3 regions of the Streptomyces sp. Pv4-95 genome follow, and region 2 is predicted to be linked to each of the others. Evidence: riboswitches for the same ligand, from Rfam matches in the RefSeq annotation. Region 2 holds a riboswitch; each other region holds the start of a gene.
The links. Region 2 has a riboswitch for S-adenosylmethionine ahead of thrC (threonine synthase). Riboswitches for the same ligand answer to the same signal wherever they lie in the genome.
Positions count from the first base shown of each region.

Region 1: it holds a riboswitch for S-adenosylmethionine, as region 2 does, so the genes downstream of both, QOM21_RS26600 (aminotransferase class V-fold PLP-dependent enzyme) here and thrC (threonine synthase) in region 2, are expected to answer to the same signal.
Region 3: it holds a riboswitch for S-adenosylmethionine, as region 2 does, so the genes downstream of both, QOM21_RS35000 (amino acid ABC transporter permease) here and thrC (threonine synthase) in region 2, are expected to answer to the same signal.

Region 1 covers NZ_CP127172.1:6,074,364-6,084,523, reverse strand. The annotation lists gene QOM21_RS26620 (NYN domain-containing protein) at 12-1,385, opposite strand; gene QOM21_RS26615 (hypothetical protein) at 1,404-1,643, opposite strand; gene QOM21_RS26610 (rhomboid family intramembrane serine protease) at 1,839-2,597, shown strand; gene QOM21_RS26605 (Lrp/AsnC family transcriptional regulator) at 2,594-2,875, shown strand; gene QOM21_RS26600 (aminotransferase class V-fold PLP-dependent enzyme) at 2,927-4,306, opposite strand; SAM riboswitch class IV at 4,477-4,594, opposite strand; gene trpD (anthranilate phosphoribosyltransferase) at 4,680-5,744, opposite strand; gene QOM21_RS26590 (cytochrome bc complex cytochrome b subunit) at 5,883-7,520, opposite strand; gene QOM21_RS26585 (Rieske 2Fe-2S domain-containing protein) at 7,517-8,581, opposite strand; gene QOM21_RS26580 (c-type cytochrome) at 8,578-9,387, opposite strand; gene QOM21_RS26575 (heme-copper oxidase subunit III) at 9,462-10,082, opposite strand.
Region 2 covers NZ_CP127172.1:3,482,033-3,492,192, reverse strand. The annotation lists gene QOM21_RS15245 (DUF3263 domain-containing protein) at 1-54, shown strand, start outside; gene otsB (trehalose-phosphatase) at 140-1,036, shown strand; gene QOM21_RS15235 (trehalose-6-phosphate synthase) at 1,076-2,557, opposite strand; gene QOM21_RS15230 (glucosyl-3-phosphoglycerate synthase) at 2,605-3,567, opposite strand; SAM riboswitch class I at 3,739-3,899, shown strand; gene thrC (threonine synthase) at 3,917-5,200, shown strand; gene QOM21_RS15220 (MoaD/ThiS family protein) at 5,294-5,572, shown strand; gene QOM21_RS15215 (cold-shock protein) at 5,986-6,189, shown strand; gene groL (chaperonin GroEL) at 6,502-8,127, shown strand; gene QOM21_RS15205 (PTS transporter subunit EIIC) at 8,680-10,160, opposite strand, start outside.
Region 3 covers NZ_CP127172.1:7,963,952-7,974,111, forward strand. The annotation lists gene QOM21_RS34975 (hypothetical protein) at 535-1,254, shown strand; gene QOM21_RS34980 (DeoR/GlpR family DNA-binding transcription regulator) at 1,304-2,122, opposite strand; gene QOM21_RS34985 (NAD(P)-dependent alcohol dehydrogenase) at 2,452-3,483, opposite strand; gene QOM21_RS34990 (MFS transporter) at 3,571-4,893, opposite strand; gene QOM21_RS34995 (hypothetical protein) at 5,533-5,643, shown strand; SAM riboswitch class IV at 6,149-6,258, shown strand; gene QOM21_RS35000 (amino acid ABC transporter permease) at 6,702-7,712, shown strand; gene QOM21_RS35005 (amino acid ABC transporter ATP-binding protein) at 7,709-8,593, shown strand; gene QOM21_RS35010 (ABC transporter substrate-binding protein) at 8,695-9,720, shown strand; gene QOM21_RS35015 (putative leader peptide) at 10,096-10,160, shown strand, end outside.

The DNA of each region.
Region 1 (10,160 bases), 2.6 Mb from region 2:
TTCCGCTCGGCTCAGGTCCGCGCAAGTCGCTTGAGAAGCAAGGCCGATGCGACCGGCCGGGCGCCGGCCTTCGCGACACCGTCGGCCACTTCCCGGTCGGTGGAGACCACGACGACCGGGCGGCCGGGCGGTTCGGCCCTTACGAGCTGACGAATCAACTCATCGGCCGTTACGCCCGGTTTGCTGAACAGCACCCGCACCCCGCGCGGCGGCGCGAGCAGCACCGGCGCCGCCAGCTCCGCGCCGTCGAAGACGCAGGTCATCTCCGCGCCGGTCTGTGCCGCGAGCACGGCGAGCCCGCCCAGCAGCCGCAGCCGCTGCTTGTCCAACGGCATCGTGGGATAGCCGGTCTTGGTGACGTTGTAGCCGTCGACCACCAAGTGCGCCTGCGGCAGGGCCAGAAGCTGGTCGAGCAACGCCGGATCCATGTCCGAAAGCGCCCGGGTTGCGACGTCCTTCGGTGTCATCTGGCCCGGTGCGACCGCCTCGACGGTGTCGGCGGGGTGGACGCTGGCCGGTGGCAGCGCCAGCTCGCGGCGCAGCCCCTGAGCCGCGTCCAGCACCGTGTCGAGCAGCAGCCGCAGCCGCATGTCCTCGACGCTGCGCCCCTCGCGGGCGGCCCGCCTGCTGGTCTCCAGGGACGCCTCGGTCTCGGCGATCCTGGCCTTGAGCCGGCGCAGCTCGCTGTCCGCCGCGGTCTTCTCGGTGGCCGCCTGGGACCGCTGGGCCTCCAGGGCGGCCTCGGCCTTGCGCACCGCGGCCTCACCGCGCTTGACGTCGCTCAGCGCACTGCGCAGCTTGCGCTGGAGCGACTCGTTCTCCTTGCGGGCGGCGTCGAGGTCCACCCGGATCCGGTCGGCTTCCGCACGGGCTTCCGTACGGGCCTGCGACAGCTCCTCGCGGAGCCTGGCCAGCTCCCGCTCGGCCTCCTCGCCGGCCCGCTCGGCACTGGCCCGCTGGGCCTCCTCGCCGGCGGCCGCGACGAGCTTGACCCAGCCGTCCGGGCGCAGGACGTACGCCGCCGCCGCGACATCCAGCGGGTCGGCGGCGGCGGGCGGGGTGCCGTGGTCGAGGGCGGCGGCCAGCTCCGGCTGGGCCTCGCGGAGCTTGCCCGCGATGCGTTGCCGGAAGACCGCGTCGCTCTCCAGCGCCGCGGCCATCGCGTTACCGGCGAACTTGGCGCGGCGGGACGGCGTGAAGCGGGCGTACTGACGCAGCGGAGGCGGGAGTTCGGAGACGGTCAGGCCGCCGAACGAGTCCGCGGTGAGCGCCACCACACGGCGCCGGACGCCCTCGGGCAGCGGGCGGTCCAGCACGTCGTCGGCCGCACCCTCGGATGCGGCGGCACGCTCCGCCCCCGGCTCCCCTTCTGGACGCTCCACCACGGCTGCATCGCTCCGATCTCAGGCGCTCGCGCCCGGCCGGTCCACCAGCTCGATCTGGTCGACCGCGTTGCACCAGCGGCAGCGCACGGACTCGATGTTCTCACTCAGAACCTCGCGCTCCTCCACCTTCGGCTCCCCGGCCAGGTCGAGGTGGAGGTACTCCACCACCTTGGACTGACGGGTCACATCGAAACGCGTGAGGTTGCCGCACAGCGTGCAGCGCCACCGGGTCTCGGCCGTCGGCAGGGGAACAGCCATCGTGTCGTCCTCTTTCGTGCTCGTCGTGCTCGTGCAGTTGTGCGGTTTCACGCGGTGCGCCGTCGGACTGCGGAAGTACGCAAAGTACTGCCTGTAACCCTACGGCCTGACGGGGGGCCGGTGCGGGTCCGCCCAGGAGCCGGGACGCGGCGAGGCACTCTGTCCCGATTGCCCGCATTGCGCCATGATCACTTCATGACGGCGCCGTCCCTGTTCCCCGGAGTCCCCCGGCCCCCGCACCCGGCCCGGTCCCTCGCCGTGGTGTTCTCGCGGGTGACGAACGTGCTGATCGGCCTGTGCTGCACGGTCTTCGTGATCGGCCCGGCCTCCGGCCTCAACCACGTGTACGGCACGGGCGACGCCCTGCTGCAGGCCCAGACCGCTTACTTCGAGCGCTGGGGCGTGATCCCCGTCGACCTGTGGAGCGGCTCGGTCGCCGCGCTCGCCACCCCGCTCAGCGCGCTGTTCGTCCACGGCAGCTGGCTGCACCTGCTGGGCAACATGCTGTTCCTGTACGTCTTCGGCGGCATGACCGAGGCGCGGATGGGCCGGCTGCCGTTCGCCCTCTTCTACATCGCCACCGGCTATCTGGCGCTGCTCGGCTACGCGGCCGCCCACGCGGCCTCCCCCCAGACCCTCGTGGGCGCGTCCGGCTCGATCTCCGGTGTCCTCGGCGCCTTTCTGTACCTCTTCCCCAAGGCCCGGGTGACCAGCCTCTTCCCGTTCCTGTTCTTCCTGCCGCTGCGCTTCCCCGCCTGGATCGTGCTGCTGTTCTGGTTCGGCCTGCAGTGGCAGGCGGCGCGGCACGATCCGGGCGGCCCGGGGGTCGCCTACCTCGCCCATGTGGTGGGGTTCGCGCTCGGGTTCCTGTACGCATGGGTGCGCTACGGGAGAGATAGTGTGGAGGCCACCCGGGGGAACGAACCGGCGACCGAGGGAGAGAGCCAGCCGTGATCACGTCGATCGTGCTCATCAAGACCAGCGTGGACCAGATCCCGGAGATCGCCGAGAAGATCGCCGCGCTGGAGGGTGTCAGCGAGGTCTACTCCGTCACCGGTGCGCACGACCTGATCGCGATGGTGCGGGTGGCCGCCCACGACGACCTCGCCGATGTCATCCCCGGCCGGATCAGCAAGGTGCCCGGCGTCGCCTCCACCGAGACGCACATCGCCTTTCGCACCTACTCCCAGCACGACCTCGAAGCGGCCTTCGCCATCGGCCTGGACGCCTAGCAGGCGTCCGGAGGCCGGCGGCGAGGACCGCCCGGTCCCGGGGCACCAGCGTCAGGCCGAGGTGTCGGGCACGCAACGCCCGTCCTCGGTGCGGTAGTTCCAGCGCGCACCGTCCGCCACCAGTTCCTTGACGGCCCGCACGAACCGCTCGACATGCTCGTCGGGCGTCCCCGCGCCGAAGCTGACCCGGATGGCGTTCAGCGACCGCTCCCCCGGCGCCGCCTCCGGCGCACCGCACTCGCCCGGCTCCTGCGGCTCACTGCCCAGCAGGGTCCGCACCAGCGGGTGGGCGCAGAACAGGCCGTCGCGGACGCCGATGCCGTACTCGGCCGACAGCGCCGCCGCGAAGTGCGAGCTGTTCCAGCCCTCGATGACGAACGACAGCACGCCCACCCGCGGGGCGTCGTCCCCGAAGAGCGAGAGCACCTTCACCTCGGGCACCTCGGCCAGGCCCTCGCGGAGGCGGGCGATCAGCGCCTGCTCGCGGGCGACCAGGCTGTCGAAGCCGGCCTCGGTCAGCGCCTGGCAGGCGGAGGCGATGGAGTAGGCGCCGATGACATTGGGCGAGCCGGCCTCGTGCCGGGCCGCGGTGGTGTGCCATTCGACGTCCACGCCGCCGTCCGCGCGCCGCGAGACCTTGCGGCTGGCGCCACCGCCCGCCAGGTAGGGCTCCGCGGCCTGCAGCCAGTCCGCGCGGCCGGCCAGCACTCCGGCGCCGAACGGGGCGTACAGCTTGTGTCCGGAGAAGGCGACCCAGTCCACGTCCAGGGTGGCGATGTCGACCGGGTGGTGCGGCGCGAGCTGGGCCGCGTCCAGCACGATGCGGGCGCCGTGCGCATGCGCCGCGGCGGCCAGCTCCCGCACCGGCCACAGCTCACCGGTCACGTTGGAGGCACCCGTCACGCACACCAGCGCCGGGCCGGTCCCCGCCGCCCGGCCTGCCAGGGCCTTCTCCAGGGTCTCCACCGCCTGCTGCGGGGTGCGCGGCGCGTTCAGGTACGTCACGGCGGTGTCCGCACGCTGCTCCCACGGCAGCAGCGAGGCGTGGTGCTCGGTCTCGAAGACGAAGACCTCGGTGTCCCGCGGCAGGGCGGCCGCCAGCAGGTTCAGCGAGTCGGTCGTCGAACGGGTGAAGACCACCTGGTCATCGGCGCGGCAGCCGAGGAAGCCGGCGATGGTGGCGCGGCTGTTCTCGAACAGGTCGGTGGACAGCTGCGAGAGGTATCCGGCACCGCGGTGCACGCTGCCGTAGTACGGCGCGTAGCCGGCCACGTCGTCCCAGACCCGCTGCAGGGTCGGTGCGCTGGCGGCGTAGTCGAGCGCGGCGTAGTCGACCTCGCCGCCGGTCACGAGCGGGACGAGGACATCCCGGCCCAGAACCGGCAGCGGGGCACAGAGCGAACGGTCGGCGGCGACGGCGGAAACAGACATGGCGAACTCCCCTGGGAGATAAGCGAATTCGCTGCGAAACGGCCGTGAGCACAGAAAGCCGCGGCGGCGCAGCGTGAAGAGAAAAGGGTGCGGAAAAGGGGCCGTCGGGCCCTATCGCATTCGCTGAATCACGGAGAGATCTCCCTCGACAACCAGGATCCCTGGCGAGGGATCCGCGCTTGCCACAGACCTCGCTGCCTGCGGCCTGGTCATCACCCGGGGCACCCCGCCACGGAAGGAGGGTTGCCGGACAGCGGGCCGGGGCCTGCATCGCTGTCACTCGTGACCTGCGCAGAATCATGCCACACCGACCGGCGGGCGCAAGACCCGGTCCGAAGGACGGACCGAGTCCTGCGTCACACCACGCGGCCGGTCAGACGTTGCTTGCGGCCACCCAGCGCTCCAGGGCCCGCTTCGCGGCGCCGGAGTCGATCGACCGGGCGGCCTTCTCGATGCCGGCCCGGATCTGCTCCGCCAAGGGCGCGTCGGAGGGCTCCAGGGCCACCAGGGCGGCCGCGGAGTTCAGCAGCACCGCGTCGCGCACCGGCCCGGTCTCGCCCTCCAGCAGCCGGCGGGCCACATCGGCGTTGTACGACGCGTCCGCGCCGCGCAGCGCCTCCACCGGCACCAGGGGGATCCCGACGTCCCTGGGGTCGAAGGACTCCTCGCGCACCGCGCCGTCCCGCACGATCCACACCCGGGAGGTCGCCGTCGTCGTCAGCTCGTCCAGCCCGTCGTCTCCGCGGAAGACCAGCGCGGAGGAACCACGCTCGGCGAGCACCCCGGCGAGGATGGGAGCCATCCGGGCGTCCGCCACACCGGTCGCCTGCGCCCGCACCTTCGCCGGGTTGGTCAGCGGGCCGAGGACGTTGAAGGTCGTACGGATGCCCAGCTCGCGCCGCGCGGGCGCGACATGCCGCAGCGACGGGTGGAACTTCACCGCGAAGCAGAAGGTGATGCCCGCTTCCTGGGCGACCTCGGTGACCCGCTGGGGGGTGAGATCGAGGTTGACCCCGAGCTTCTCCAGCACATCGGACGCGCCGCTGGCGGACGAGGCCGCGCGGTTGCCGTGCTTGACGACCTTCGCGCCGGTGCCGGCCACCACGATCGCGGACATCGTGGAGATGTTGACGGTCTTGGCGCCGTCGCCGCCGGTGCCGACGATGTCGACGCTCGGCCCGGGGACCTCGATCAGCCGGGCGTGCCGGTACATCGTCCGCACCAGCCCGGAGATCTCCGCGACGGTCTCGCCCTTGGCCCGCAGCGCCACCGCGAACCCGGCGATCTGCGCGTCGCTGGCCTCGCCCCGCATGATCCGGTCCATCGCCCACGCGGTGTCGTCCGCGGCGAGGTCACGGCCGTCGAGCAGGGCGTTCAGCACGTCCGGCCAGGTGTGGGCCGCCACGCTGTCGCCGCCTACCGGGGTCACAACGTTCATGGTCCACACTCCTGGATCGTCTCCTGCTTGTGCCGTCAGCCTACCGAGGCCCCGGCAGGCCGGAGGGCCCCGTCCATTCGCCGGACGGGGCCCTCTGGGTGGCGTGCTACCTGCCGTGACTACACGGCGCTGCGGGGATCAGTGGTGGCCGTGGCCACTGGTGATCTCCTTGTACTCCTCGGCCGTGGGCTTCGGAATGACGCTGTCCTCGCCGTAGTACGACTTCGACAGCTTGGCGCGCAGCTTCTGCCCCCGCGACACCTTGCGGGCGACACCGTTCTCGTCGACCTCGGGGCCGAGCTCCACGGGCTTGGGCTGCTCGTGCTGCGTGAGCGTGTGCAGCTGCTCCTGGTCGAGCGGCTCGTGCACCTCGATGAACTCACCGTGCGGCAGGCGCTTGATGACGCCGGACTCGCGTCCGTGCAGCACCTTGTCCTTGTCGCGACGCTGCAGACCCAGGCAGATCCGCTTGGTGGCGATGAAGGCCAGCACCGGAAGGACGAAGAAGCCGATCCGGACGAACCAGGTGAGGGAGTTGAGCGACAGGTGGAAGTGCGTGGCCCAGAGGTCGTTGCCACCACCGATCAGCATCACGAAGTACGCGACCAGCCAGGCGACGCCGAAGCCGGTGCGGGTCGGGACGTTGCGCGGACGGTCCAGGATGTGGTGCTCGCGCTTGTCGCCCGAGACCCAGGACTCCACGAACGGGTAGACCGCGATGGCCACCAGGACCAGCGGGAACACCACGATCGGGATGAGCACACCGAAGTTCACGGTGTGGCCCCAGAAGTTCCACTCCCAGCCCGGCATCACACGCACCAGACCCTCGGCGAAGCCCATGTACCAGTCGGGCTGGGCGCCGGTGGACACCTGGTCCGGCCGGTAGGGGCCGATCGCCCACACCGGGTTGATGCTGGCGATCGCGGAGATCACCGAGATCACACCGAAGACCAGGAAGAAGAAGCCTCCGGCCTTGGCCATGTAGACCGGCAGCAGCGGCATACCGACGACGTTGTTGTTGGTCTTGCCGGCACCCGGGAACTGCGTGTGCTTGTGGTAGAAGACCAGGATCAGGTGCGCCACCAGCAGGCCGAGCATGATGCCCGGTAGCAGCAGGACGTGCACCGTGAAGAACCTGGGGATGATGTCGTGCCCCGGGAACTCCCCGCCGAAGATGAAGAACTGCAGGTACGAACCGACCAGCGGCATCGCCAGGATGACGCCCTCGATGAACCGCACGCCGGTGCCGGAGAGCAGGTCGTCGGGGAGCGAGTAGCCGGTGAAGCCGGTGAACATGCCCAGCACCAGCAGCAGGAAGCCGAAGAGCCAGTTGACCTCACGCGGCTTGCGGAAGGCGCCGGTGAAGAACACCCGCATCATGTGGACCATCATCGCGGCCAGGAAGACCAGGGCCGCCCAGTGGTGGATCTGCCGGATGAGGAGTCCGCCCCGGACGTCGAAGCTGATCTCCAGCGTCGACTCGAAGGCCTGCGTCATCCGGACACCGTGCATGGGCACGTAGGAGCCGTGGTAGACGACCTCGGCCATGCTCGGGTGGAAGAACAGCGTCAGGTAGACACCGGTCAGGATGATGATGATGAAGCTGTAAAGCGCGACCTCACCCAGCATGAAGGACCAGTGGTCCGGGAAGATCTTGCGCATGTTGGACTTGGCGAGGCTGTAGATGCCCAGCCGGCCGTCCGCCCAGTCGGCGACCCGCTCGCCCGCGGGCGCTTTGCCGCGGCGCGTGGTGGTCGCGCTCGTCTCGTTACTCATCCGCGCTCCCAGAAGCTCGGGCCGACGGGCTCCCCGAAGCCGCTTGCGGCCTCCAGGAAGCCGTCCTTCTCCGTGATGTGCAGCTGCGGCAGGGCGTGACCCGCCGGACCGAAGATCACCCGGCCCCCGTCGGAGAGGTCGAACGTCGACTGGTGGCACGGGCAGAGCACGTGGTGCGTCTGCTGCTCGTACAGGCTGATCGGGCAACCCACGTGGGTGCAGATCTTCGAGTACGCCACGATGCCCTCGTGCGACCAGGCGAGCTCGTGCTTGTCCTTGATGTTCTGCGGCTGAATCCGCACGAGCATCAGGGCGTCCTTGGCGATCTGCTGGTTGAAGTCCTCGTCGTGCTCCTCCAGGCCCTCGGGCTTGGCGAAGGTGAGCGAGCCGACCGCGATGTCCTCGGGACGGAGCGGGAGGTTCGTCGACTGGTTGACCAGGCGGACGCCCTTCTTCCAGCCGGTGGTGCGCAGCTTCGTCCCGGGCAGCGGGCCGAGGTCGCGCAGCAGGACGACGCCGGAGAGCGGCACCAGGGCCAGCGCGCCGAACATCGTGTTGCGGATCAGCTTGCGCCGGCCGAACTGCGACTCCTTGGCACCCTGGGCGAAGTCCGCCAGGACCTTGGCCTTGACCTCGGGCGCGGCCTCGATCGGGTGCCGCTCGTCGGCGACCTCCTCGTCCGACATCAGCGTGCGGGCCCAGTGGACGGCACCGGCGCCGATGCAGAAGAGCGCCACACCGAGGGTCATACCGAGCGCGAAGTTCAGCGCGCTGATGTGACCGATCGGCCAGATGTAGACGATCTTCTCGATCGGGAAGATCACGTACGAGGCGATGAAGCCGACCGTGGCGAGCATGGACACCAGGAACAGGAAGGCGACGGTGCGCTCGGAGCGCCGCGCGGCCTTCTCGTCGATGTCCTGGATGCGGTGCTCGTGAGGCGGCAGGCCCGGGTCCGCGAACGGGTTGCCCGCCGTCTCCACCGCGGTGTCGTGAGCCGTCTCCCGCTCACTGGGAAGGGTTTCTTCCGGCACGTCTTGGTGTCGTCCAGTCTCACTCATGACTTCTTGGCCTTCGTAGTCCGGGCAGCGACCCAGATGGCGACCGCGATCAACGCACCAAGGCCGAAGACGTAACCGAAGAGACCCTCACTGACCGGCCCGAGACCGCCGAGGTCCAGACCGCCGGGGCTCTCGGATTCGTCGCCGTTGACGGCGTCGAGGTACGCGATGATGTCCTTCTTGTTTTCCTTCGTCAGCGAGCCGTCACCGAACGAAGGCATGTTCTGCGGGCCGGTTTCCATGGCCTCGTAGATGTGCTTCGGGTCCACGCCCTCGAGCGTCGGTGCGTACTTGCCGTTGGTGAGGGCGCCGCCCTTGCCGGTGAAGTTGTGGCACTGCGCGCAGTTCGTGCGGAACAGCTCGCCGCCCTTGCCGATGTCGGCACCGTCGGGGCTGTACTGCTCCTTGTCCGGCACGGTGGGGCCGGCGCCAAGCGACGCGACGTACGCCGCGAGCTGGTCGATCTCGGCCTGGTTGTAGATGTTCTTCTTCCGCGGAACCTGGGCGCCCGGCTGCTGCGCGGGCATACGGCCGGTGCCGACCTGGAAGTCGACGGCGGCAGCGCCCACGCCGACCAGGCTCGGGCCGTCGGAGGTGCCCTGACCGCCGGTGCCGTGGCAGCTGGCGCAGCCCACGGCGAAGAGCTTCTTGCCCTCCTTGATGGCAAGAGACTGGGCGGCGTCATCGGCCTGAGCCTTGTCCGCCGGCGCGAACGCGGCGTACAGCCCCCCAGTGACCGCCAGCGCGAAGAGTAGGACGACGAGCGCCGCCAGCGGATGGCGCCGTCGTGCGGAGAGCTTTTTCACGGATTACCCCGGTGTCAGGATCTTCTGCGTCGATGCTTTGGCTATGTCTGAAATGCGAGTCCGGCCTGGACCGGTTACTTGATCAGGTAGATCGTGGCGAAGAGGCCGATCCAGACGACATCGACGAAGTGCCAGTAGTAGGACACGACGATGGCCGCGGTGGCCTGTTCGTGGGTGAACCTCTTGGCCGCGTACGTCCTGCCCAGGACCAGCAGGAAGGCGATCAGACCGCCCGTCACGTGCAGTCCGTGGAAGCCGGTGGTCAGGTAGAACACCGAGCCGTACGGGCCGGACGAGAGCGAGAGGCCCTCGTGCTTGACCAGCTCCGTGTACTCGAAGACCTGACCGCCGATGAAGATCGCACCCATGATGAAGGTGATCACGAACCACGTTCGCAGCTTCTTGACATCGCCGCGCTCGGCCGCGAAAACACCGAGCTGGCACGTCAGCGAGCTGAGCACCAGGATGGTGGTGTTCGTCGCGGAGAACGGAAGATTCAGCGCATCGGCGGATTCCTTCCAATACTCGGCCCCGGTCACCGATCGGAGGGTGAAGTACATCGCGAAGAGGGCCGCGAAGAACATCAGCTCGGAACTCAGCCAGATGATGGTTCCGACGCTGGTGAGGTTCGGCCGATTGACCGACGGGTGCGCGTGCCCGGTTTCTACTGTCGTTGCTGTCGCCACGACCGACATTATGTCGGTCGCTTATCCCGCCCTCACTCCGGGGGGTGCCGTTCGGTGTGTCAAGGGCGTATGCCCTGCTCGTACGGC
Region 2 (10,160 bases):
GTCACCATCAACCGCCTGCGCCGCGTACGGGACGCCCGCCGCGCCCGCCGCTGACCGCGGCCCGGGGACGCACCGCCCGCCGCCCGGATGCCCCCGTGCACCCGGCGTGCGCCGGTGGTCCGCCGGTAGGGTCGACGGCATGGGCAGCCTCTCGAACGACGCGCCACAGTCCTCACCGACGCCGCACTCCGTGCCGACGCCGACCACCGCCGCGGGCCGTGAAGGCATCGCCGCGCTGCTGGCCAGGCCCGAACGCGCCGCTATCGCACTCGACTTCGACGGCACCCTCGCCGACATCGTCCCCGACCCCGAGAAGGCCCGAGCCCATCCCGGCGCCACCGCCGCCCTCGGCCGGCTCGTGCCCCGGCTGCGCGCCGCCGCGGTGATCACCGGCCGCCCGGCCGGCGTCGCGGTCCGCCTCGCCGGCGTCGCGCACGCCCCCGGCCTGGAACACCTCGTCGTCCTCGGCCACTACGGCACGGAGCGCTGGGAGGCGGCTTCCGGCGCCGTCCAGGCCCCGCCCCCGCACCCCGGCGTCGCCGCCGTGCAGGCCGAACTCCCCGCCGTCCTGGAGGACACCGGCGTCTGGCACGGCCCCTGGGTCGAGACCGCCGTCGAGCTCAAGGGCGGCCGGGCCCTCGCCGTCCACACCCGCCGGGCCGCGGACCCGCAGGACGCCTTCGACCGGCTGCGCGGCCCGCTGACCACGCTCGCCGAACGCCACGGCCTGATCGTGGAGCCCGGCCGGCTGGTCCTGGAACTGCGGCCGCCGGGCATGGACAAGGGCGTCGCGCTCGCCGACTGGGTCCGCGAGACGGGTGCGAAGACCGTCCTGTACGCCGGTGACGACCTCGGCGACCTGGCCGCCTTCGCCGCGGTGGAGAAGCTGCGCGCCGAGGGCCTCACGGGCGTGCTGGTGTGCAGCGGCAACAACGAGGTCACCGAGCTGGCCGAGCGCGCCGACCTGGTCGTCGACGGCCCGGCCGGCGTCGTCGGGCTGCTCGACGCGCTGGCGGGCCGGCTGGCCGCCGGCTGAGCGCGCGGGCGCACCCGTCGCGGCAGAGCCCCGCACGCCCTACGCCTGGAGCGCCCGCAGCTGGTCGAGGAACCACTTGGCCGGCGGCAGCGCCGTGGCCGCCGCGGCGAGCCGCCGGGTGCGCTCGGCCCGCTCCTCGCCGTCCATCGACAGCGCCGTGTGCAGCGCCTCGGCGGTGGCGTTGACGTCGTACGGATTGACGCTCAGCGCGTCCTCGCCCAGCTCGGCATGGGCGCCCGCCTCCCGCGACAGCACCAGGACACAGCCCTCGTCGGAGACCACCGGGATCTCCTTGGCGACCAGGTTCATGCCGTCCCGGATCGGGTTGACCAGGGCGACGTCCGCCAGCCGGTAGGCGGCGAGCGAACGCGCGAAGTCGTCCTTGACGTGCAGTACGACCGGCTGCCAGTCCGCCGTGCCGAACTCGTCGTTGATCTCCTCCGCCAGCCGGCCCACCTGGTCGGTGTAGTCGCGGTAGACGGCCAGATCCTGGCGCGAGGGATACGCGAAGGCGATGTGCACGACCCGCTCGCGCCACTCGGGGCGGTCGGTCAGCAGCCGGCGGAAGGCGAGCAGCCCGCGCACGATGTTCTTGGACAGCTCCGTGCGGTCGACCCGGACGATTGTCCTGCGCTCCACCCCGCCGATCTGCCCCCGCAGCGCCGACAGTCGTTCCTCCACGTCGGGGCGGTGCGCCCGCTCGCGCAGGAACTCGGCGTCCGCGCCGAGGCCGTACACGCCGATCGACGTCTTGTGCGGCTTGCCTCCCGCGAGGGCCGTCAGGAGGTACGGCGCCTCGTCGCCGGGGTGGCGCACCTCGCAGTCCGCGCCGAGCGCCGTCCCGCAGCAGCCGATGAAGGCCCGCGCCCACCGCTCGGTCAGGAAGTTCGCGTGGTCCGCGCCGAGGATGCCCGCGGCCAGCTGCCGCTGGATGTCGTCGGGCAGCATCGCGAAGTACTCCGCCGGTGCCCACGGCGTGTGCGAGAAGTGGCCGATGCGCAGGTCGGGGCGGCGGTCGCGGAGCAGGCCGGGCACCAGCGCCAGGTGGTAGTCCTGGACCAGGACCGCCGCGCCGGGCGCCGCCTGCTCGGCCAGCGCGTCGGCGAAGGCGGCGTTGTAGTCCACGTAGGAAGCCCACTGCGCCCGGAAGTCCGAATCGAATGCCGGTTCGATCGGCGTCTGGTAGAGCATGTGGTGGACGAACCACAGGACGGAGTTCGCGATGCCGTTGTAGGCGTCGGCGTACACCTCCGCCGGGATGTCCAGCATCCGAACGCGCTGTCCGCCGGTGTCCTCCGCGGACAGCAGCCCGCCGGTGCGCCGCACCGCCTCCCGGTCGCCCTCGCCGAGCGCCGCGCACACCCACACCGCGTCGGTGTCCGGGCCGATGGCCGACAGGCCCGAGACGAGCCCGCCGCCGCCGCGCTTGGCGGTCAGCGCGCCGTCCTCCCCCAGGGAGTAGGAGACCGGGCCGCGATTGGACGCGACGAGAACCTCGGCACCACTGCGCTCGGAGACCATGCCGCGAGACTAACCCGCGACAGATCCGCTCAAACGTACGGAGTCGGTCAGGCCGCCCGCCGCTCGGCGTATTCCGGGATATCGGCCATCGGAGGCCGCTCCTCGGTGTCCACGTCCGTCGTGCGCGGCACGAATCCGTCCTGCCCGCGGTCGAACTGGGTCAGCCGAGGCCGGATCAAGTGGCCGCGGGTGAGGCGCAGTTGAGCGGTGCGGTAGATCGCCGCGGCCATCCTCCCGAGGGCCTGGCCGTCCTGGTGGCGGTGCTTGCGCACGCCCACGTCGACCTGCGCCAGGGCGTCCAGGCCGACGGTGTGCAGCGCGTCGACGAGCAGGCCCAGCTCGACGCCGTAGCCGACCGGGAACGGCAGCCGCTCCAGCAGCGACCGTCGGGCGGCGTACTCGCCGCCCAGGGGCTGGACGAAGCCGGCCAGCTGCGGCCAGTGCAGGTTCAGCAGCGGGCGGGCCACCAGCTCGGTGACCCGGCCGCCCTGGCCGGCGCCCGAGCCGTCCACGCCGGTCTCCAGCGGCCGGTCGTACATCGCCTTCACGAACTGGATGTCCGGATCCGTCAGCAGCGGGCCGACGATCCCGGAGACGAACGACGGCGAGAACTCGCGCAGGTCGGCGTCGACGAAGCAGACGATGTCGCCGCTGGTGGCGAGCAGTGAGCGCCACAGCACCTCGCCCTTGCCGGGCAGCGCGGGCAGCCGCGGCAGGACGCTGTCGCGGTGCACCACCCTCGCCCCGGCCGCCGCCGCGACCTCGGCGGTGCGGTCGGTGGAGCCGGAGTCGAGCACCACCAGTTCGTCGACCAGCGCCGCCGCCTCGGTCATCAGCTCGCCGCGGATCGCCGCGACGATCGCGCCGACCGTCGCCTCCTCGTCGAGTGCGGGCAGCACCACGCTGACCGTCCGGCCCGTCTGCCGCTTGGCCTCCAGGAGCCGGCCGAGCGGCCGGTCGGCAGCGGACCAGGAGCGGCCGCTCAGCCAGCGCTCCACTTCTTCCAGCACGTCTACGATCTCCTCGGTGGCCGTCGAACGACGACCGTGTGATCCATCTCGCGGTTCGGACGACTATCTCAACCCTCACTGCCTTCGGTTACAGTCTTGAACAACGCGGATCACCGTCCTATGTCGGGGGTCCCGCAGAACAAACGCCTGGGTTTCGGCCCAGCGCCATACCGCTCATCCAGAGGGGCAGAGGGAAACGGCCCGTTGAAGCCCCGGCAACCCTCCAGCCGGTCTTGCCGCCAGGACGCTGATGTCCCGCGCGCGTGAGGCTCCCGGCTAGGGAAGGTGCCAAATCCGTCTCGTGGCGAGATGCGCCGCGAGGAAGATGAGGAGAAAGGGCCTCGCCTCCATGGCTGTGCAAGTCACCGAAAACACTCCCTCCGTCGCTCTCGGTCCCGCCGCCGCGCTCTCCTGCCGCGAGTGCGGACAGCGCTTCGACCTCGGCCCGATCTTCGCCTGCCAGGAATGTTTCGGGCCGCTCGAAGTCGCGTACGACCTGCCGAGCGGCGACCCTGAGGCCCTGCGGAAGCAGATCGAGGCCGGCCCCGACAACATCTGGCGCTACGCGCCGCTGCTGCCCGTCCCCGCCGACGTCGCGGACAAGCCGAACCTGAACCCGGGGTTCACCAAGCTGGTCAAGGCCGACAACCTCGCCCGTGAGCTGGGCGTCACCGGCGGTCTGTACGTCAAGGACGACTCCGGCAACCCCACGCACTCCTTCAAGGACCGTGTCGTGGCGATCGCCGTCGAGGCGGCCCGCGCCTTCGGCTTCACCACCCTGTCCTGCTCCTCCACCGGCAACCTCGCCGGTGCGGTCGGTGCCGCGGCGGCCCGTGCGGGCTTCCGCTCCTGCGTGTTCATCCCGCACGACCTGGAGGCCGGCAAGGTCGTCATGGCCGCGGTCTACGGCGGCGACCTGGTCGGCATCGAGGGCAACTACGACGACGTCAACCGCTTCTGCTCGGAACTCATCGGCGACCCGCTGGGTGAGGGCTGGGGCTTCGTCAACGTCAACCTCCGCCCCTACTACGGCGAGGGCTCCAAGACGCTGGCGTACGAGATCTGCGAGCAGCTGGGCTGGCAGCTGCCGGACCAGATCGTCATCCCGATCGCCTCGGGCTCGCAGCTGACGAAGATCGACAAGGGCCTCAAGGAGCTCATCGCGCTCGGCCTCGTCGAGGACAAGCCGTACAAGATCTTCGGCGCGCAGGCCGAGGGCTGCTCGCCCGTCTCGACGGCCTTCAAGGCCGGCCACGACGTGGTGCGGCCGCAGAAGCCGAAGACCATCGCCAAGTCGCTGGCCATCGGCAACCCGGCCGACGGGCCGTACGTGCTCGACATCGCGCGCCGTACCGGTGGTGCGGTGGAGGATGTCAACGACGAGCAGGTCGTGGACGCGATCAAGCTGCTGGCCCGGACGGAAGGGATCTTCGCGGAGACCGCGGGCGGTGTGACCGTCGGCGTGACCAAGAAGCTCATCGACAGCGGTCTGCTCGACCCGTCCCTGTCCACGGTCGTCCTGAACACCGGCGACGGCCTCAAGACGCTTGACGCCGTCGCCCCCACCACGGGGCCCTCGGCGACCATCCGCCCGAGCCTGGACGCGTTCCGCGCGGCCGGCCTGGCCGGCTGACCCGCCGCATGCAGCCCTACGGCCGCCGAGCGCAGCCGTAGGCAGTCGCACAGCCCCGAACTTGTACTCCGAAGTCGCTGGAAGGCAGAACCCATGAGCGTCAACGTCCGCATCCCCACCATTCTTCGCACCTACACCGACGGCAAGGCCGAGGTCGCGGCAGACGGCGCGACCCTCTCCGAGGTGATTGCCGACCTGGAGAAGAACCACCAGGGCATCGCGGCCCGGGTGCTGGACGACGCGGGCAAGCTGCGCCGCTTCGTGAACGTCTATGTCAACGACGACGACGTGCGTTTCGAGCAGGGCCTGGAGACGCCGACGCCGGACGGTGCGGGTGTCTCGATCATTCCGGCAGTGGCCGGCGGGTGCTAATTCGCGCCATCTCGCCTCTCGCTTGACTGGAATTGCCCCGTCCGCCGAAAAGCGGACGGGGCAATTCCGTTCTGTGAATGGGGATACCATGGCGAAGATCCCTCTCCGCGCGCGTGCCGAACGCATATGAGACCGCGGCGAGTTGTGCCCAAAGTGTGTGCGGCATTTGTCGCCCAGGTGCGTTATGCCCGGCCCGGCTTGCCCAGGGAAAGCGGTGTTTCACCGCATATTGCCGATTCTCCGGCGCCAGAATTCTCGTCCGATTGACCTGTTGCGCTGGGCAGTGGTGCAGATACATTCAGCGGCGGTCGACGCGTTCCGGCGCACACCCCGCGGGCCTTTCGGGGGGTGAGGTCTGACCCGGGTCCGCGGAGTGCGGTCCTGTGCAAGGGCCAGTAATAGGGGAGTTAGGCATGGCTCAGGGCACCGTCAAGTGGTTCAACGCGGAGAAGGGGTACGGCTTCATCGCGGTCGACGGTGGTGCGGATGTTTTCGTCCACTACAGCGCGATTCAGATGGACGGCTACCGCACCCTTGAGGAGGGTCAGCGGGTCGAGTTCGAGATCTCGCAGGGCCAGAAGGGGCCGCAGGCGGACATGGTCCGGGTGGCCGGCTGAAGCGCCGACCGACTGCAGCGTGATGAGGGTCCGCATCCCTGAGGGGGTGCGGACCCTCTGCTGTGCGTCCGGTGCGTGCGGCATGCGTTCGGCGTGCGTCCGGAGGGTGGGCCATCTCGGGAGGCGCTTGCACTCGCACCCCCCGAGTGCTAATCATTGCGTTAGCACTCTCCGAGTGAGAGTGACAGTTAAGGACCGACTCGGTGAGGTCGGCAGGCCGGTGGGGCAAGGAACCACAGGCTCGCAGACCGTCCGTCGCGGGCGCCAGCGCGGTCCGGAGCAATCCACCCCTGTCCGGGAGGACCACTTCACATGGCCAAGATCATCGCGTTCGACGAGGAGGCACGGCGCGGTCTCGAGCGCGGGATGAACCAGCTCGCCGACGCCGTCAAGGTCACCCTCGGCCCCAAGGGCCGCAACGTCGTCCTCGAGAAGAAGTGGGGCGCCCCCACGATCACCAACGATGGTGTTTCCATCGCCAAGGAGATCGAGCTCGAGGACCCGTACGAGAAGATCGGCGCCGAGCTGGTCAAGGAGGTCGCGAAGAAGACGGACGACGTCGCCGGTGACGGCACGACGACCGCGACCGTCCTGGCGCAGGCGCTGGTCCGCGAGGGCCTGCGCAACGTAGCCGCCGGCGCCAACCCGATGGCCCTCAAGCGCGGCATCGAGAAGGCCGTCGAGGCCGTCTCCGCCGCCCTGCTGGAGCAGGCCAAGGATGTGGAGACCAAGGAGCAGATCGCCTCCACCGCCTCCATCTCCGCCGCCGACACCCAGATCGGCGAGCTCATCGCCGAGGCGATGGACAAGGTCGGCAAGGAAGGCGTCATCACCGTCGAGGAGTCCCAGACCTTCGGTCTGGAGCTGGAACTCACCGAGGGTATGCGCTTCGACAAGGGCTACATCTCGGCGTACTTCGCCACCGACATGGAGCGTATGGAGGCGTCGCTCGACGACCCGTACATCCTGATCGTCAACTCCAAGATCGGCAACGTCAAGGACCTGCTGCCGCTCCTGGAGAAGGTCATGCAGTCCGGCAAGCCGCTGCTGATCATCGCCGAGGACGTCGAGGGCGAGGCCCTGTCGACCCTGGTCGTCAACAAGATCCGTGGCACCTTCAAGTCCGTTGCCGTCAAGGCCCCGGGCTTCGGTGACCGCCGCAAGGCCATGCTCGGCGACATCGCCATCCTCACCGGTGGCACCGTCATCTCCGAGGAGGTCGGCCTCAAGCTGGAGAACGCCGGCGTCGACCTGCTGGGCCGTGCCCGCAAGGTCGTCATCACCAAGGACGAGACCACCATCGTCGACGGTGCCGGTGACAGCGAGCAGGTTCAGGGTCGCGTGAACCAGATCCGCGCCGAGATCGAGAACTCGGACTCGGACTACGACCGCGAGAAGCTCCAGGAGCGCCTGGCGAAGCTGGCCGGCGGCGTGGCCGTCATCAAGGCCGGTGCCGCCACCGAGGTCGAGCTCAAGGAGCGCAAGCACCGCATCGAGGATGCCGTTCGCAACGCGAAGGCGGCCGTCGAGGAGGGCATCGTCGCCGGCGGCGGCGTGGCCCTGCTCCAGGCCTCCGCGGTCTTCGAGAAGCTTGAGCTCGAGGGCGACGAGGCCACCGGTGCCAACGCTGTGAAGCTGGCCCTGGAGGCCCCGCTGAAGCAGATCTCCGTCAACGGCGGCCTCGAGGGTGGCGTCGTTGTGGAGAAGGTGCGCAACCTGGCCGTCGGCCACGGCCTGAACGCCGCGACCGGTGAGTACGTCGACATGATCGCCGAAGGCATCATCGACCCCGCCAAGGTGACGCGCTCCGCGCTGCAGAACGCCGCGTCGATCGCCGCGCTGTTCCTCACCACCGAGGCCGTCATCGCCGACAAGCCGGAGAAGGCGGGCGCTGCCCCGGCCGGCGGCGGCATGCCGGGCGGTGACATGGACTTCTGATCCTCCCGGATCAACTGTCCTCACGTTCGCCGGGGCGGCACCTTCCTTCCAGGAGGGTGCCGCCCCGGCGGCGTTTCATTTGCGGCGCACGCGGGGCCGGTGCACGCGGGAACGGTGCGGTGTTGTGTGGCCCGGTGGCCCGGTGTGGTGTGGTGCGGTGCGAGGTGACTTGCTCGTGTTGTGGTGGGCGGAACGCGGGGTGTCATCCTCCCTGGTGCGTGGGGCAGTTGGGGAGGGAGGGGGACGGGGGCTAGGCGCCCCACCCGTTCCTTGAAGGCAGGCATCGGAGCGCGATGTCTGGTGACGGGAGCGCGGCGCCCCCGGGGCTCGGCCCGGAGCCCGGCGCCCCCCTGGCTCGGCCCCGCGCCCCGCGGCCGGGGCTTGAGGCCCGGGGGGGCGCCGGAGGTTGGGGTGAGGTGGGTCGGTGCTCCGAGGTTCGGGGGCTTGAGGCCCGGGGGTGCCGGACGCGTCCGTAGGGCTGTTGTCCAGCGGGGCGGTATACGGACGCGTCAGGCGGGGGCTGCTTCGGAGTGCGGTGCGGCGTAGGGGCGGTCAGACGTTGGCCGGTTGGGCGTCCGGGTCCTCGCGGTCGGGTGTCGGGGCGGGAGTGCGGCCGTTGTCCGCGACGGCGGCCGGGGCGGTCGTGGGGGCGCCTGTGCCGGCTTCGGTGCCGGTGTCACGGGGGGTGTCGGCGTTCAGGTCCGTGAGCATCTGCTTGCTGAAGCCGAAGAAGTAGGTGGCGAGGAAGCCGACGACATAGCCGACGGCCAGGCTCATGGCGTAGACGGCGATCGTGGTGCCGACACCTTGGTTGCCCTTGACCAGGGGGAAGAGGGCCCAGCCGGACGGGCCGATGGCGGTGGAGCCGACCGCGTCGCCGAGTTGGTTGAACAGGCCGACGAAGCCGCCACCGAAGGCTCCGCCGACGCAGGCGGTGATGAAGGGGCGGCCGAGGGGGAGCGAGACGCCGTAGATCAAGGGCTCGCCGACGCCCAGGAAGCCTGCCGGGAGAGCGGACTTGATGGTCGTACGGAGGGAGCCGTTGCGGGGGAGGCGGAGGTAGACGGCGAGGGCCGCGCCGACCTGGCCCGCGCCCGCCATGGCGAGGATGGGCAGCAGAACGGTGTAGCCCTGCTGCTCGATGAGGGTGGTGTGGATGGGGATCAGGGCCTGGTGGAGGCCCAGCATGACCAGGGGGAGGAAGAGCCCGCCGAGGACGAAGCCGGCGAACGCGCCGCCGTGTGCGAGCAGCCAGTTGGCGAAGCTGCCGATGGCGGTGGAGACCTCCCCGGCCGCGTACATCAGGCCGAAGATGGTGACCAGGCCGGTGAGGAGGACCGTGAGGGTGGGGGTGACGAGGACGTCGAGCGCCTCGGGGACCCACTTGCGGCACCACTTCTCCACCTGGACGGCGAGCAGGGCTGCGGCCAGTGCGCCGAGGACGCCGCCCTGGCCGGGGGAGAGCTTCTGGCCGAAGGCGGTGATGTTCGCGACGCCGGGGAAGACGATGATCGCGGCGACCGCGCCGCCCAGCACGGGGGTGCCGCCGAACTCCTTGGCGGTGTTGTAGCCGACGAACACGGCGATCAGCGACATGAAGCCGGAGGCCATGGCGGCGAGTGCCGGGACGACCGACGGCGCCCAGCCGAGGTTGGTCAGCAGGCCGTTGATGCCCGCGACGATGCCGCAGCCGATCAGGGCGGGAATCAGCGGGACGAAGATGTTGGCGATCCGGCGCAGGAAGAGCTTGACCGGGGTGGCGTTCTTCGCCTTCCGGCGTGCCTTGAGGGCGGCGCCCTGGGCGGCCAGTTCCTCGGCCGTGGTGGAGTGCGACGCAGCGGAGCCGGGCGCCGGTGCCGGGGTGGGGGTGGCGGGCCGGGCGGCGTCGGGCTCGGAGGGTGTGGCGGTGGCCGGCTCGGGGGTGCCGGCCGGTTCGGGTGTGGTGGCGCGCGCCTCCTCCACCAGCCGCTCGAACTCGGGAGTGACCCGGGCGACCGTCCCGGGACCCAGCACGATCTGGTAGGTGTCGTCCT
Region 3 (10,160 bases), 4.5 Mb from region 2:
CCAGGATTGACTCCAGGACCGGCGAGAACTCATCGCCGCGCCGCGTGATCAGCCGTCCTGGGCGCATCACGTGATCGTTTGCGGTGCTCCACGCAACCGGGAGCAGGTCGGCCGGCAGCGGAAGCGGCCGGGGCAGAGCTTCGGTGACCCCGAATGGCGCGGCCATGACAGCAGCGGCGGCGGCGTGATGGACTGAGATCCGTGATCCGGGGCCCGTCCGCGTCCCGGGACGACCGGCCTTCGGCGAACGGTTGGTGGTGTGCCGTCAGTCACCACTGCGGGGCGTCGACCAGGGTCGTTGTGGAATCGGGGGTAGCTGTGACGGCAGACGAGCGCACGTCGCGCGGGAGCGATGTCGAGGAGACCACTTCGCCGGAGGAGCGCAGGTCGCACGTGGGGGATCGCTCCTCGCACGAGGAAGAAGGATCACCCCAGGGAAGCGACGGGGGTGACGCCCCGCCATCTGCGCAGGCTGCGGCGGAGCCGGAGTTACCGCGCCCATCCCCGTCCCCGCTGCGGGACCGCACGCACTGGGTGACGCTGGTCGTGCTGCCGCTCATCGGTGCCGTCGGCTTCTGGGCCGTGCAGGGATTGTGGGACTGGGCCTGGCGTTCGATCAGCGGCCCACCCGGCCTCACGGCGTTCGCCTCGCACGCCGTCGGGGGAGAGCACCTCTACCTCGATCCGATGGAGTCCGCGGACCCCGCGACGAAGTGCAAGCGTGGCGTGCCGGTCGCCGCGCCGGGCAATCCCGCGAGCCTGCCCATCACCCTGCAGGCCAAGACGGACGAGGCCATCATGGTCATCGGTGTCGAGGTCAACGTGGTGTCCAGCGAGCCCTCGCCGACGGACGGGACGGTCGCCGAGCCGACGGGCTGCCCGGCAACTCTCAAGGGCCGCGCTTTCGACGTCGATCTCACCCGGGTCCCTTCACCGGTCACACCTGCCGGCAAGTCGGGCAGCCACCAGGCCACGGACCTTCCCTTCACCGTCACCGCGGAGGACCCCGAGCAGCTGAACCTGCGGCTCCGCCCGGGCGGCAGGGACGTCCGGTTCACCGTGAAGGTCGAGTGGGTGGCCGACGGCAAGTACGGCAGTGTGACGCTCGAAGGTGACGAGAACCGCGAGGGTGACGGCGAGCCGGGCTACCGGGTGATGGGCCGGGGCGACTCTTCCTCGGCGCCCGGGAGTCCTGAAGGGCCGTCACCGTCTCCGTCAGCGAACACCGGAAGCGGGTCTCGTTCCAGCGGCTGAGAAGCCCGCCGGTCGCGCGTACGGACGGGTCGTGAAGCAGGCGCGCGTCTCAGGTGGAAGCGGTCCCGGGACTGACGACCTGCAGGGAAGCGCCCAGGTCCCGGAGGGCGGCGAGTTGGTCGTCGGGCGTGCCCGTATCGGTGAGGACGGTGTCGTACGCGGCAGCGGTGCCGTAGGCGTACGTGGCCGTCTTGCCGAACTTGGAGTGGTCGACCAGCAGCAGAGCCTCGTCGGCGGAGGCGAGCATGGCTTCCTTGACGTCGGCGTACGCGCGCAAGGGGTGGAAGAGCTGACCGTTCTGCACGGCGACCGCGGACATGAGGGCGACGTCGGCGCGGATGCGGGAGAGCGCGCGGGTGACCTCGGCGCCGGTACAGGAATTGAATTCGCTCTCGTACGTGCCGCCGAGAAGGGTGATGGCGACACCGGGCGTGACGCTGCCCAGGCGTTGGGCGATGCCGATGGAGTTGGTGATGACGGTGAGTCCGTCGATCCGGCCGAGGTGGGCCAGGGCGTCGGCCAGAGGGTAGAGAGTCGTGGAGTCGTCGATGAGGACGGTGCTGGCGGGGCGGATGCGCTCGGCCACGGCGGCGCTGAGAGCGGTCTTGGCCGCGAGGGCGGTGGACTCACGGAAGCGGGTGGCAACCTCCATGGTCAGGGCGGGGAAGGCCAGCGCGCGCCCCCGTTCCTTGCGCAGGAGGTGCCGTCCCGCGAGGTCGTCGAGGTCGCGGTGAATGGTCATCAGACTGACGTCGAAGCGGGTGGCGAGATCGTCGATACGGGTCTCGCCGTGGTCGACGACGTACTGCAGGACGGCCTGCCGCCGCTCTTCGAGAGCGGCCTGCGACAGTCGCGCCTTTGCGGACACGTGGCCGCCCTCCTCTCCTGCGCCGCCCCGGACGGCCGGCTCCGCCGCGGACGGACCCAGGGGCCGACCGCCGTACGGTCACGGGCCGCCGCGGTGAACGCCGCTCGCGCTGCTCGTTCACCGCTCCAGCCGTACTCGCTCGGCGGCCGGTTGTCCGCCGCACCGAGCCGTCGGCGCGGTGCGGACGACTCGGCGTTGAGGTGTCGGCAGGCACCTGTGACCTTGATCTCCGAGTTTTGCACATGGCTCGGCGGTGACGAAATGAAGTCGCCGCAGGAGCCGGGAGCCCGGGAGCGCTGAGTGGGGGGTGGGCCACGGACTCCTGCCCGCTACTTCTGCGGGTAGACCACGCTCTTGACCGCGGTGGCGTCCCGGGTGCCGACCGTCAGCGCCTGCTCGGCGTCTTCCAGGCCGTAGCCGTGGGTGGCCAGCGGGTCGAGCCGGACGCGGCCGGAGGCTGCCAGGGCGATTGCGGCGGGCCAGGTGTTGGCGTAACGGAAGGTGCCGGTGATCTCCAGCTCGTGGCTCTGGACCTTGGCCAACGGCAAGGGCACCTCGTCGCCGCCCATACCGATCAGGACAGCGCGACCGGCCCGGCCCAGGGCGCGGATCGCCTCGTTGATGGCGCCGGGGATGCCGCTGCACTCCAGAAGGACATCGGGGGTGAAATCGAGCTCGGACACCGGGGTCTGCGCGACGTTCACGGCAGTGGCCCCGAATTCCCGGGCGAGTTGCAGGCGGTGCGGGACGATGTCGGTGACGACCACCTCGGACGCCCCGAAGGCCAGCGCGGTCTGGGCGGCGATGAGGCCGACCGGCCCGGCGCCGGTGACCAGGATCCGGTCACCCGGGGCGACCCGGGCCTTGCGACAGGACGACACGCCCACCGAGAGCGGTTCGAGAAGGGCGGCCGCCTCGTCGCTCAGCGAGTCCGGTACCGCGTGTGCGAACTCCTCGTGCACCGCCACGTACTCGCAGAAGACACCGTCCACCGGAGGGGTGGCGTAGAAGACCATCTCGGGGCAGAGGTTGTACCGGCCGAGGCGGCATTCGGCGCAGGAGCCGCAGGGCGTGCCGGGCTCGATGGAGACCCGCCGGCCCACCTCGTGCCGCTCCGCGCCGGGGCCGCGGGCCACCACGGTTCCGGCGGGCTCGTGACCGAGGATCATCGGCGCGGTCATGACGAAGTCACCGATCCGGCCGTGGCGGTAGTAGTGCACATCGGATCCGCAGGTGCCGACCGCGTCGACCCGGACGAGGACCTGGCGCGGCCCGGGGGAGGGGGCCGGGCGTTCCTCGATGACGAGCTGTTCGGGGCCCTGGAGTACGGCGGCGCGCATGGTGGCGGGTGTCTGGAACATTGCGGGGGTGCGACCTTTCAGGAGCGGGCTGGAGGTGTGTCCACCATCGGCAGCCGGGTGCGTGCGGGGGAGGGGCGAGGAGGACTGTCAGGCGAGGGTCCCCGGGACCGGTTCCTCTGACCGGCTTCCCTCGGTGACGGTGTGGGCTTCGGGGCGCATGCCGTCGCCGGGCGAGGTGACGTACAGGCAGAGCACCGCGTTGACGAGGAGCAGTCCCGCGTAGATCCACATGAGGCCCTGGAATCCGAACGTGCTGTAGGAGACGGTCCCGATGAGCGGGCCGACAGCGACGCTCAGACCGGCGCCCAGCGTGTAGACGCCCATCACCTGGCCTCTGCGGTCCGGTGCCTGAGTGATCATCATCGCGGGCAGGGGAACGTAGCCCGCAAGGCCGGCTCCGTAGACGGCGACCGCGAGGGCGGCCACGGGGAAGTCGTAGCCGGCCGCCGCGGGAAGGTAGTAGCACAGCAGGCACCCGAGGGCCCCGAGCACACCGCCGAACAGAGCGCAGGTCTTGCGGCCGCTCCAGTTGTCACCGAGCACACCGAAGACCAGGAGGGCACCCAGGTTCGTGACCATCATGATCACGAGCAGGGTGTTCCACTCCCCGTCGCTGAACCCCAGATCCCTGACGAAGAACGGCATGAAGACCCACATGCCGAAGGAGGGCGTGGTGTTGATCAGCCGGATGATCAAGCTGACCCCGAGCTTCGGCTTCTCGAAGAGGATCTTGAAGGTGCCCAGCAGCTCCGTACGGGCATCGCGGCCCGGCGCCAGCCCCGTGAGGCCGGTGCGCTCGCGCAGCAGGAGCAGGACGATCAGGGAACCTGCGGCGACCATCGCCAACGAGAGCCACAGCGTCGGGTAGAAGCCGATCATCGGCATGGCCGCGGCGAACAGGAAGGAGCCGATGATGGGATAGCCGGAGCTGTAGGCGAACCAGAACCAGCCGACGGCCTTGCTCTGGTGGTCCTTGGGGGCCACCGCCATGATCCAGGACAGAAAGCCGTAGGCGAACATCGGGTAGCCGAAGCCGCGCACACCATAGGTGATCATGACGAGGTCGTAGCTCTCGGCCGGGATGGCCACCGTCAGCATCAGGACGTGGAAGACCACCCAGATCCCGGCGCCGATCGCCATCACCCGCCGCGGGCCCCATCGATCGGACAGCAGGCCGGCGCCCAGGAACGAGGCGATGGCCGCCGTGACGCCGTAGACGGTGATGATCGCGCCCGCGCCGGTCTCCGAGAACCCGAGGTCGGTCCCGAAGAACTTCGACAGATAGCTCGTCTCGACGCCATCACCGATCATGAAGAACAGCAGGCCGACGTAGCCCCAGACGAGCGGTTTGGGGATGCCGATCCGGTCGATCGGATGGCGCCGGTACGAGGTTTCTGTGCGTGTGCTCATGGCTGTGTCACTCCTGCCGGCGTGGTGTGCGTCCTTCGGCCGGTGCCCGTGAAGGGGGCTCCGGTCTCGGTGAAGTCGTCCTGCGTGGGGATGTCGCGGATACCTGGGCCGAGGCCGAGCGCCGCGAGCCCCGTGAGTCGCTCGACGGCAGGGGGCCGACCAGGGCCGTTGGCGACGACTGCGCGCAAGGGCTCGCTCCTCATTTCCTGGTGGATTGCCGTGGACAGTAGCCATGAAGTTACGGTGCCGCAAGCGTTTACATCTCATTAAATGTGTGAAATCTTGCTTGCGAGAATCACTGAAAACGTGGCCTGAAGTGGGGGAGGTGGCTCCGGCGCCGCAGCGGCCGGCTCAGCGTCCAGGGGGCCGTTTGGGCGGCCATCTCAGGTGGGCTGGTCGGTAGCCTGCGGCCGTGGGAATCGAACGGAGCCCTGACCGCTGGTTGGAAGACACACGGACGTCCTACGCACCGTCGCAGCGAGCTGTGCCGTTCAGGTGCGCAATCTTCTGGAGGCGACGCCCGCTCAGCGGACGGCCCTGGCGCACTTCGCCGACCTGGTGCGCAGCCGCGGAGGCGGGCCGGTCGCAGACGTGGGATGTGGGCCGGGCAGGATCACGGCCCACCTGCTTCACCTGGGTGTGGACGTGTTCGGGATCGACCTCTCACCCGGGATGATCGAGGTGGCCAGGACGGGACCGCGTCGGGCTCCGGCTCGCGGACGGCTCCACGACGGACCTCGACCTCGCTGACGGCTCGCAGGCCGGCCTGATCGCCTGGTACTCGCTCATCCACATCTCCGACGAGGAGATCGCCTCGGTCCTCGCGCACTTCCGGCGCGTGTCGCGGCCGGGTGGGCCACTGCTCCTCGGCTTCCACGTCGGTGATGAGCCGGAGTTGACGACGCGGGGCCTCAGCGGCGTGGCCGAGGGGTACGCCGAGGCTGGGCGAGCGGCTTCAACAGGCTTACGTGGTGAGGGACTCGGCGGTCCTACACATGCTCCTTTTGCCGGGCGGGACGACAGGGCGAACGCGGCTGGGACGGTTTCGTCCGGCTGGGCCCGCCTGAGGTTTCACAGCAGATCTCCGCACATGCTCACACCGTCGGCCGTGGTGTGTCACCGTCCGGGCCGGTCTGTTCGCACGACCGAAACATCGCGTTCGCAGACCGCGGTGCCGTGTCGGCCCCGCCGTCTCAGACTCCGGTCAGCGGCGTTGACATCCCTTCCGCGGCCTGTCTAACTTACGGCGCATCTCGGTCATGAGTGTCAGCGACAAGCCCTGGCTGGCTGGCCGGCAACCCTCGCATCGCGGTGGGGTGCCCCAGGTGACGACCGGACCGGACGATTTTTCGGTAAGCGCGAGGCCCCGCGGGGCGGACTTGGTGATGGTGACGGCGATGTACGCAGCTCCGGAGACGGCCGCATGGCGGCGCTACGGTCGCGTCGTGACGTCCGTGAACCGTCCGGTCGATCTGCTCCGCGTCAACAGTGCCCTGTGTAGGGCTTCCTGTCGTACCGTCCGCCACGGCTCGTCCGTGGACGGCAGCTGAAACGTCGTCGTTCCGACCCGCATCGCACGGAACGGACGCATCGGACGCATCGGATGCGTCGGAGGCATCCGGTTCATCTGCTGCGACGGACGTTTCTGACGTTCTGACGCCCTGAGGGCCGTGGCGTTGGTTTCGCCCCTCACTTCCCTGCCCCCGTGCCGCTCCTTCCCCGGCGCTACGGCGTGCGCAGAGCCATGTCTCTGCATCGCGCCGTAGCCACCCTGGCGGCCGGGGTGTTCATACCTGCTGGAGTCCTCCATGAGTGAACGTGTCGGCTCTGCTGTGTCCTCCGGCTCAGCACCCCCCATCGAGGCGGCTCCCCGTCCCGAGCCCTCGCCACCCCTACCGCCTCGGCCGCCGGCGCCGCAGCGGGTGCTTCCGCTGCGGCGCCCCGGGCGGTGGATCGCCACGGTGATCGTGCTGGTGCTGGTCGCCCAGATCGTGCACGGGCTGGTGACCAACCCCTTCTACCAGTGGGACCGGTTCCTGTACTGGTTCGTGCGTCCCACGATCATCGACGGGCTGTGGATCACCCTCCAAGTCGCCGCATACAGCGCGGTGTTGGGGCTGCTAGGCGGTATTCTGCTCGCGTTGGCCCGGCTCTCCGCGAGCCCGGTGCTGCGCGCGATCAGCTGGACCTACGTCTGGCTGCTCCGCTCGGTGCCGCTGATCGTCGTGCTGCTGTTCCTCTACAACTTCAGCGCCCTCTACAAGACCCTCAGCCTCGGTGTGCCGTTCGGCCCCGCCTTCGTCACCTTCGACGAGTCACGGCTCGCCACCGACATGGTCGTCGCCGTCATCGGACTCAGCCTCAACGAGGCGGCGTACGCGGCGGAGGTCGTCCGCGGCGGCCTCCTCTCCGTCGACCAGGGCCAGCACGAGGCGTCGGCCGCGCTCGGTCTGCCGAGGGGCTACCAGTTCACGAAGATCGTCTTTCCGCAGGCCCTGCGCTCCATCACCCCGAACTACGTCAACCAGCTGATCGGCCTGATCAAGAGCACCTCGCTGGTGTTCTACGTGTCGCTGCTCGACCTGTTCGGCTCCGCGCAGAGCATGGGTGCCACCTACCCCGGGGACATCGTTCCGCTGCTGCTCGTGGCCACCGTCTGGTACCTGATCCTCACGAGCCTGGTGTCCGTCGTCCAGTTCTACGTCGAGCGGTACTACGCCCGGGGCGCCACGCGCAGCCTGCCGCCGACCCCGTTGCAGAAGCTGCGGGCCGGTCTGCGCGATCTGAGGGCCCGTCTACGCAGGGAGGCCGCCGTATGAGCACCGAGACCACCAACACCTCCGGCACCGGCGCGTCCACCGAGACCGCCAAGACGACCGAGAGCACGAAGGCCGTGAAAACCGTGGGGCCCGCCAGATCAGCCGAGGTCCTCGGGACGGGCCCCGCCACCGTCGAAGTGCATGACGTGCACAAGTGGTACGGGGCCCATCAGGTCCTCGACGGTGTCGAGTTGACCGTACGGCCGGGCGAAGTGACCGTGATCCTGGGGCCGTCCGGATCCGGCAAGTCCACGCTGCTGCGGGTGATCAACCACCTGGAGAAGCCCGAGGTCGGCCATGTCAGCGTCAACGGGGAGCTGATCGGTGTACGCCGCCACGGTGAGCGGCTGAAGGAGCTGAGCGAACGGGCCATCCTGACGCAGCGCAGCCGCATCGGCTTCGTCTTCCAGAACTTCAATCTCTTTCCGCATCTCACGGTGCTGGACAACGTGGCCGCGGCCCCGGCCGCGTCCGGCAGGCTGAGCAGGCCGGAGGCCAGGGATCTGGCGCGCGAACTGCTCGGTCGGGTGGGGCTCGCGGACAGGGCCGGTGCCTATCCACGGCAGCTGTCCGGCGGCCAGCAGCAGCGCGTGGCCATCGCCCGCGCACTGGCCCTGCGTCCCGGAGTCATCCTCTTCGACGAACCCACCTCGGCACTCGACCCCGAACTCGTCGGTGAGGTGCTGGCCGTCATCAAGGATCTGGCCACCAGCGGTACCACCCTCGTCGTCGTCACCCACGAGATCGGCTTCGCCCGCGAGGTGGCCGATCGCGTGGTCTTCATGGACGGCGGCCGGATCGTCGAGCAGGGGCCGCCGTCCGAGGTGCTCGACCACCCCGAGCACGAGCGGACCAGGGATTTCCTGAGCAAGGTGCTCTGATCCCGGCCGTCGGCCACCTGCCGCCCCCGAACCAGCGGCCCGCCGGGTCCGCGTCCCCCACACCTTCATCACGCCCCACCGCACACCGAATAAGGACTGCCATGTCGCCCCTCAGCCTTCGAAGCCGCCTCCTCCGAGGTCTCACCGCGGGAACCGCCGCCGCCTCCCTCGCCGCCGGGCTCGCCGGATGCGGGGGCGACAGCGACGCGTCCACCCACCCCGACAGCGCAGCGGACGGAACCGTCACCGTCGGCGCGGTCTCCAACGGCGCCGCCAAGGAGACCGAACTCAAGGTGTCCGAGGTGAAGTCCATCAGCGCCAAGCTGCCCGCCTCCGTCGCCAAGAGCGGCAAACTGGTGATCGGTGTCGGCGCCCTGCCCTCGGGCTCCGCGCCGCTGACCTACGTGGGTGACGACCAGAAGACCCTCACCGGCTCCGAACCCGACTTCGGCCGGCTGGTCGCCGCGGTGCTCGGCCTTGAGCCGGAGCTGAAGAACTTCACCTGGGAGAACCTCTTCGTAGGTGTCGACAGCGGCAAGGTCGACCTCGCCGTCTCCAACGTCACCGACACCGAGGAGCGCAAGAAGAAGTACGAGTTCGCCTCCTACCGGAAGGACAACCTCGCCTTCGAGGTGCCCAAGGCGAGCAAGTGGACCTTCGACGGGAACTACAAGGTTCTCGCGGGCAAGACCGTAGCGGTCGGGGCCGGCACCAACCAGGAGAAGGTCCTGCTGGAGTGGCAGGCCAAGCTGGCGAAGCAGGGCAAGAAGCTCACGGTCAAGCACTTCCAGGAGAGCAACAGCACCTATCTGGCGCTGAGCAGCGGGAAGATCGACGCCTACTTCGGCCCGAACCCCTCGCTCTCCTACCACACCACCCGAGTGGCGAAGACCCCCAACCCGACACGTATCGGGGGCACTTACTCCGGTGCCGGTGCGTCCCTGCAGGGCCTGATCGCGGCCACCGCGAAGAAGGACAGCGGCCTGGCCGAGCCGGTCGCTGACGCCATCAACCACCTGATCAAGAACGGCCGGTACGCCAAGTGGCTGGCCGCATGGAACCTCTCCAACGAAGCCGTCACCAAGTCCGAGGTCAACCCGCCCGGCCTCCCGACCGACAACTCCTGACTCATCTGCCCCGGCCTCGGCCGGGGGACACCCCAGTTCACCGGTGCACCCAGGGGCCTCCGCCGCCACGCCCAAGGGCGGCGGAGGCCCCTGGCGCCCCGGCCCGCCCGCATCAGGCCGGGCCGCTGCCTGCGGAGATACCGGAACACCATGCCCACCAGCGTCCTTCCCACCCCTGACATCGCCCCGTACGACGAACCCGCCCTCGAAACGGCGCGAGTCGGGCCCGACGACGTACCGGAGGTCCCCCAGCCGATCGCGGGAACCGGCCGGGACCCGTGCTGGTGCGCACGCGTGACGCGCGGGCGGAACAGACCGGGGCCACGGACCGTTGACCCCGAAGACGTCGAGCCGGAAGGGCGGAGGTGACCGCGGATGATCCGTCAAGCGCGCCTCCGTGTCCCGAAGCTCGTCCCGAGCCGCCCCGTGCATCTGTACTC